Regions from separate parts of the Pseudomonas sp. PGPR40 genome, predicted to be linked through region 1. Evidence: riboswitches for the same ligand, from Rfam matches in the RefSeq annotation. Region 1 holds a riboswitch; the other holds the start of a gene.

Evidence for each region. A riboswitch is a leader RNA that binds a small molecule or an ion and turns the genes downstream of it on or off. The one in region 1 is predicted to bind cobalamin.
Region 2: another riboswitch for cobalamin. It lies ahead of cobO (cob(I)yrinic acid a,c-diamide adenosyltransferase); the one in region 1 lies ahead of cobW (cobalamin biosynthesis protein CobW).

What each region holds. Positions count from the first base shown of each region.
Region 1 covers NZ_JAKLSP010000011.1:15,514-18,918, reverse strand. Annotated here, with positions in the region: gene MEB48_RS11450 (CbtA family protein) at 1-617, opposite strand, end outside; gene MEB48_RS11445 (CbtB domain-containing protein) at 629-820, opposite strand; cobalamin riboswitch at 941-1,167, opposite strand; cobalamin riboswitch at 1,445-1,658, shown strand; gene cobW (cobalamin biosynthesis protein CobW) at 1,761-2,822, shown strand; gene cobN (cobaltochelatase subunit CobN) at 2,826-3,405, shown strand, end outside.
Region 2 covers NZ_JAKLSP010000005.1:31,446-34,850, forward strand. Annotated here, with positions in the region: gene MEB48_RS06170 (cobyrinate a,c-diamide synthase) at 1-1,184, opposite strand, end outside; gene cobO (cob(I)yrinic acid a,c-diamide adenosyltransferase) at 1,195-1,806, opposite strand; cobalamin riboswitch at 1,888-2,119, opposite strand; gene MEB48_RS06180 (hypothetical protein) at 2,274-2,858, shown strand; gene MEB48_RS06185 (PQQ-dependent sugar dehydrogenase) at 2,927-3,405, shown strand, end outside.

The DNA of each region.
Region 1 (3,405 bases):
GAAGCGATTTTGAATTGTGTTTCCAGGGCTTGCGGAGCGAGCATCGAATGGACTTCCGGTTGCGGCGCACCGATCACATGAGGCACGGCCAGAATCGCCACGCCGAGGATCTTCATCAGCCAGTGGCTGCTGAACACGATCAGCGCGATGCCGACAGCGGTGGATGCGGCAGTGCCAATCCACCAGACCTGCCGTTGCGCCAGATCCGCCGCGGCAGTGCCCGGCAGCTCAGGTGGCAGGCCGAGGGTTGGCGCCAGCACGAACGTCGCATAACCGGCCAGACCCCAGAGCAGACCTTGGGAGGTACGGCGTGGAGCGCGCAAGGTGTAGAGACCTGCCAGCATCAGGGCGAAACCGACCGCTACCACCAGATTGCCGCCGGTGGTCGACAGCACGCGCTGCCAGCCATCTTCCGGCTCCCAGGCTTCGGCATCATGGGTATGAGCGGTGACAGCGCCCGCGGCGTGCTCGTGGATTTCAACAGCGGCCGGTTCGGATTTTTCGTAAGTCTCGGCCTGCAAGATCAGCGGCGCCACCCAGAAGCTTTGCAGCAGGGTCAATAGCAGGGCGGCCAGCAGCCCGGTGAAACCTGCGGTTTGCGCAATACGCTTGATCATGTCAGCAGGTCTCAATGGCACGGAAAGGCGGAACTGTGACGGGTATCGTGCGCGGCATTGTGTACCGCTTCGATGTGCGAAAAACCGGCGAAATACACAAGGCTAGCGCCAAGGATCGACGCACAAAAAGCGGCGGTCAGGCGTTGGCTCAAGGTTGAAGTGGTGCTGGCGGTGCTATTGGCGGTACTGCTGATGATCGACATGGCGCTTCCCTCTGGTCTGTCAGCGGGTGAATAGAGCGCATGAAAACCTCCGCACGCCGGGCACGCAGAGATTTCGAACAGCGCCCGCCCACCGCGGATTTGTTATTCAGTGAACGTAAAAGTCACTTTGTGTTGCGGGCCGGTCTCCGGGCTCGCGAGGGGCAGGGCTTGCGCCGACACCTGCAAGCATCACCTTCCCATGCCCTATGCGGGCACAGTGGATCTGACGCTTCACTCGCTTACCGTTGCGGGGGCAGCACCGGAATGACATGGCTTTAGAGTAAAGCACATGATTCACCGGTTTCCCGTTTCACCCTGTGAAGGGCACCCGTAACAAGGCGTGTAGGAGAGCATGGGCGGGGGTTGGGCGTCAATTGGCAGGGGTTCTCAACTCGATACCGAGGCGTTTCCATTGATCGTTCCCACGCTCTGCGTGGGAATGCCTCAACGGACGCTCCGCGTTCGGCTCTGAATGGGACGCAGAGCGTCCCGGGCTGCATTCCCACGCAGAGCGTGGGAACGATCAAGATAAATTGTGGGCGACCACGTTCTGTAGGAGCGAGGCTTGCCCGCGAAGGGGCCGGTCGGGGTGCCACAAGACATTGACCCGCCCCGACACGATGCGTAGCCTTGCGCTTTCGAGGTTCTTCGGTGTTTGCCGAAGCTAAGAAGGGAACGCGGTCGATGCCGCGGCTGCCCCCGCAACTGTGAACGGTGATGTTCGCTGCCACGCCACTGCAAGCCCTGATCCATCAGGTTCGCGGGAAGGCGCAGCAAACGCCAGTCGAACGATTGGCACACCGTCAGCCAGGAGACCTGCCTCGACACAGATTCTCACTTTCAACCGGGCGGGGTGATCCGGTGGCGAAACTCTTGCGCGCGCGCACCTGCCGCAGCGATTGTCGTCCCGTATGCCCGCCACCTTGCCAAAGGGCATCCGATGAAAACACTGGCCAAACTCCCCGTCACCATCGTTACCGGCTTCCTCGGCTCGGGCAAAACCACCTTGCTGCGCCACATGCTCGACAACGCCCAGGGCCGCCGTATCGCGGTGATCGTCAACGAGTTCGGCGAGCTGGGCATCGACGGTGAAATCCTCAAGCAGTGCTCGATCGGTTGCACCGAAGAAGAAGCCAACGGTCGCGTCTACGAACTGGCCAACGGCTGCCTGTGCTGCACCGTTCAGGAAGAATTCTTCCCGGTGATGCGCGAACTGGTCGCGCGTCGTGGCGACCTTGACCACATTCTCATCGAAACTTCGGGCCTGGCCCTGCCAAAGCCTTTGGTTCAAGCCTTCCAATGGCCAGAAATCCGCAGCGCCTGCACCGTCGACGCGGTGATCACCGTGGTCGACAGCCCGGCCGTCGCCGCTGGCACCTTCGCTGCGTTCCCGGATCAGGTCGACGCCATGCGCAAACTCGACCCGAACCTGGACCATGAATCACCGCTGCACGAACTGTTCGCCGACCAACTGGCCAGCGCCGACCTGGTGATCCTCAACAAGGCCGACCTGATCAGCCCTGAAGACCTGGCCCGTGTGCGCCTGGAAGTCGCCGAAGAACTGCCGCCAGCGGTGAAAGTCATCGAAGCCAGCAGCGGTCGTCTGCCACTGGACGTGCTGATCGGCCTCGGTGCCGGTTCGGAAGAACACATCGACAGCCGCCACAGCCATCACGATCATCACCATGAAGGTGAAGACGACCATGACCATGACGCGTTCGATTCCATCTCTATCGAGCTGCCGCAAGCCGACGAAAGCCTGCTGATGGATGCGCTGACTCAATTGGTAGTTCAGCACGGCATTCTTCGGGTGAAAGGTTTTGCAGCGGTGCCGAACAAGCCGATGCGTCTGCTGATCCAGGGCGTGGGCACGCGCTTCGACAAGCACTTCGACCGTCAGTGGGGCGCTGAAGAGGCGCGCACTACCCGTCTGGTATTGATCGGTCAGGATCTGGATGCCACTACGCTCGAAGCGCAATTGCGCGCTGCGCTCAGCGTTTAATCCATGCACCTGCTCAGGACCCAGCCCGGCGGTTTCGTGTCGGATGACAACATTGCCGACCTTGGACAAACCCCCGCCGAACTGGTGATCCTGTGCAGCGGCGATTCCAGCCTGGCGTTGCTCGCCGAAGCGGCGCAGCAGTTGCCCGACGATTACCCGAGCCTGCGCCTGGCCAACCCGATGCAGGTGCAGAATCATGCGTCGGTCGATCTCTACGTCGACGAAGTGCTGCGCCACGCCAAAGTGATTCTGATCTCGCTGCACGGCGGCATCGCCTATTGGCGTTACGGCATCGAGCGTCTGGTGGAATTGTCCGGGCGCGGCGTACGGCTGATTCTGGTACCGGGGGACGATCGTCCGGACCCGGAACTCAGTGACCTGAGCACCGTAACCGCGCAAGACCGCAACCGGCTCTGGCAGTTTTTACGCCAGGGCGGCATGAGCAATGCCCTGGATTTTTTCCGCTGTCTGGCCAATCGCTGGCTGGGTCGCGATTACACGTGGGCCGAGCCACAAACCCTGCCACGCACGGCGATTTACCACCCACATAAAAGCCCCGCTGAACTGAGCGATTGGCAAGCCG
Region 2 (3,405 bases), on a different contig from region 1:
TTCGGGCTCAAGCCACGAGCAATCGGCTCAAGTTCAGTGCTGGTCAACGAGTGGTGATAGGTGTGCCCACGCAACAAACCTTCCGGCAATTCGACCGCCTGCAAGGCCAACGCGGCAAGACGCTTCTGCATCACCGCATCACCGGCCAGCAAGCCGACCAGTTCAGCGCGAGTGCCCTCGACATCGGTCAAGGAATCCAGCAGATACAGCATGCCGCCACATTCGGCGAGTAACGGTTTACCCGCCGCGTGGTGAGCGCGGATCGCCGTCAGCATCGACGTGTTTTGTGACAACGCCACATGGTGCAATTCGGGGTAACCGCCCGGCAGATAAAGGCTGTCTGCTTCTGGCAATTCGGTGTCGCGGATCGGCGAGAAGAAAGACAATTCGGCGCCCATGGCCCGCAACAGATCCAGGCTTGCGCCATAGGTAAACGCGAAAGCTTCATCCCGGGCCACGGCAATCCGCACACCGGCCAGCAACGGTTCGGCTGCGATCATTTCAGGCGCGGCGAATTCCACGGCCGGCGGTAGCGCGACGTCGCAACTGCTGGCCAGTGACTCGGCCGCGGCATCGAGGCGCAGGTCGAGATCATTCAATTCACTGGCCTGAACCAGACCGAGATGCCGACTTGGCAATTCGATGCCGGTTTCCCGGGACAATGCGCCGTACCAGCGCAAGCCTTCAGTCAGGCTGCCTTCGAGCAACTGCGCATGACGCACAGTGCCGACCCGGTTGGCCAGCACACCGGCAAACGGTAAATCCGCCTGATAGCGCGCAAGGCCCAGGGCCAGCGCGCCAAACGTCTGCGCCATGGCGGTGCCGTCGATCACGCCGAGCACCGGCACACCGAAGTGCCGCGCCAGATCGGCGCTGGATGGCGTACCGTCAAACAACCCCATGACACCTTCGATGAGGATCAGATCGGCTTCGCCAGCGGCCTCCCACAATAGACGCCGACTTTCTTGCTCGCCGACCATCCACATGTCGAGTTGATAGACCGGTGCACCGCTGGCGCGCTCGAGAATCATCGGGTCGAGAAAATCCGGGCCGCATTTGAACACGCGAACTTTGCGCCCCCGATTGCGATGCAAACGAGCGAGCGCGGCGGTAACGGTGGTCTTGCCCTGACCGGAGGCCGGCGCGGCGATCAGTACCGCCGGGCATTGACGATGGCTATTCATAAAGTGCAGTTCACAACTCGACGCCTTTTTGCGCTTTGATTCCGGCCTGGAAGGCGTGCTTGATCATGCCCATTTCAGTGACGGTGTCGGCCAGCTCGATCATCTCTTGTTTGGCGCCACGACCGGTGACCACCACATGCTGCATCGGCGGACGCGCCTGCAAGTCGCTGAGCACCTGATCGAGATCGAGGTAGCCGTGCTTGAGGGCGATGTTCAATTCATCGAGCACCACGAGGCCAATGGCCGGATCGCGCAGCAATTCGCGGGACACCGCCCAGGCAGCTTCGGCGGCGGCGATGTCGCGCTGGCGGTCCTGGGTTTCCCAGGTAAAGCCCTCGCCCATCACATGAAAACGCACCTGCTCCGGGAAGCGCCGGAAGAACAGCTCCTCGCCGGTGCTGGTGCGCCCCTTGATGAACTGCACCACGCCGCATTGCATGCCGTGACCCATTGATCGTGCGAGCATACCGAACGCCGAACTGCTCTTGCCTTTGCCATTGCCGCTCAGCACCAGCAGCAGGCCGCATTCATTCGGCGAGTTGGCGATGCGTTCATCGATCACGGCTTTTTTGCGCAGCATGCGTGCCAGATGGCGTTCGTCACGATCAGGGGTATCAGTCATGGGGGAGCTCTCCGTTGAGGCTGGATAACGGCGGGCAGGCACAAGAATAGACGGCAAAAAGCCTGGCATCGCCCACCGTGATGCCGCTGAATGGATCAGGCCGGTCTCCGGGCTCATGAGCGGCTTACGCCTGACTGCGCGCCTTCCCATGTCAGTTCGACACAGTGGCTCAAGGCGCAATCTTCACTCATTTACCGTTGCGGGGGCAGCGCCGGGATCGTGATCATTCTTCGGGTGAAGAGATTCACTCACCGGCTTCCCTGTTTCACTCTGTCGGCCACCGCCACAGAGCACCTGAAACAAGCCGCGAAGGTTAGAGGGTTGGGGGTGGAGCGTCAATTAAAGCCGGGGCGCCGCTGAGCGAATAACTGCCATCGATCAATTAACTGACGCCAATCTTGTGCCACACTGCCAGCAGTGATATCAAAGAGCCACAACCTGACAACACAATAACAAGGGTGAGCCACATGCAAGGCATGATCATCAGCAATCCGAAGCTGGAATTCCTGCGACCGGTGCTGGAACGCTGGTTTGACTGTATCGACCGCTACAACACCGTGCGCGGCGATAACGACACACCTTATTGGTACGACGAAAAAGCCAACCTCGGCCTGCTCTCCGCCGCGGCCTGGATGGCGGAAATGGTCACCTTGCAACAAACGCCGACGCGCAAGCAGAACGAAGAAGGTGAACGCAACGCCCGCGCCGATCTGTTTATCGCCAGCAGCGAAGAGCGCGCGTATCTCCAGGCCACCCAGCGCTGGCCGCGGGTCAATAGCCTGAACCTGACCCACGCACTGGCGGACATCACCAGCGACGCGAAGCGGATCAGCTACGCCAGCGACCTGAAACTCGGTTGCCTGTTCGTTGCGCCGCAAAAAGCTCAGCAGAGCGCTACACCCGAAGAACTTCAGGACATGGTCGATGACCTGCAGAAGGAACACTGCTGCGCCGTAGCCTGGTATTTCCCGTATGCCTACCGCAAGTTGCGCAACGAAGCCGGAAACTATCACCCCGGCATCGCCGTGCTATTCAAGGAAGCCCGCGGCTGACCGGTTGAACCATCGAGCGTCTACGCTTCTCTATGATTACGTCAATGCATTCATAGGGAAGATCAGTAATGCGCAAACCCCAGCTCGTTTTCATCATCGCGCTCGCCGGAGGGCTCGCCGCCTGTGGTGAAACCTCCACCTTGCAAGTTTCGGATGGCACAGGTCCCTCGCCCAAGTTGCCAGAGCCGAATAAAACCCTGATCCCGACGGTGAACATCGCCCCGGCGATCGGGTGGCCTGAAGGGGCGAAACCTGTCGCCGCGGCGGGGACTCAGGTGACGGCGTTTGCCGAAGGCCTCGATCATCCGCGCTGGCTCTACGTGCTGCCCAATGGCGATGTGCTGGTGGCTGAAACCAACGCACCACCCAAACCCGATGGTGGCGGCGTTCGCGGCTGGGTCATGGGCAAAGTCATGGGTCGCGCCGGGGCTGGCGTCCCCAGCCCGAACCGCATCACCCTGCTGCGGGACAAGGACCACGACGGCGTCGCTGAAACTCGCACGGTATTCCTGGAAAACCTCAACTCGCCCTTCGGCATGACTCTGGT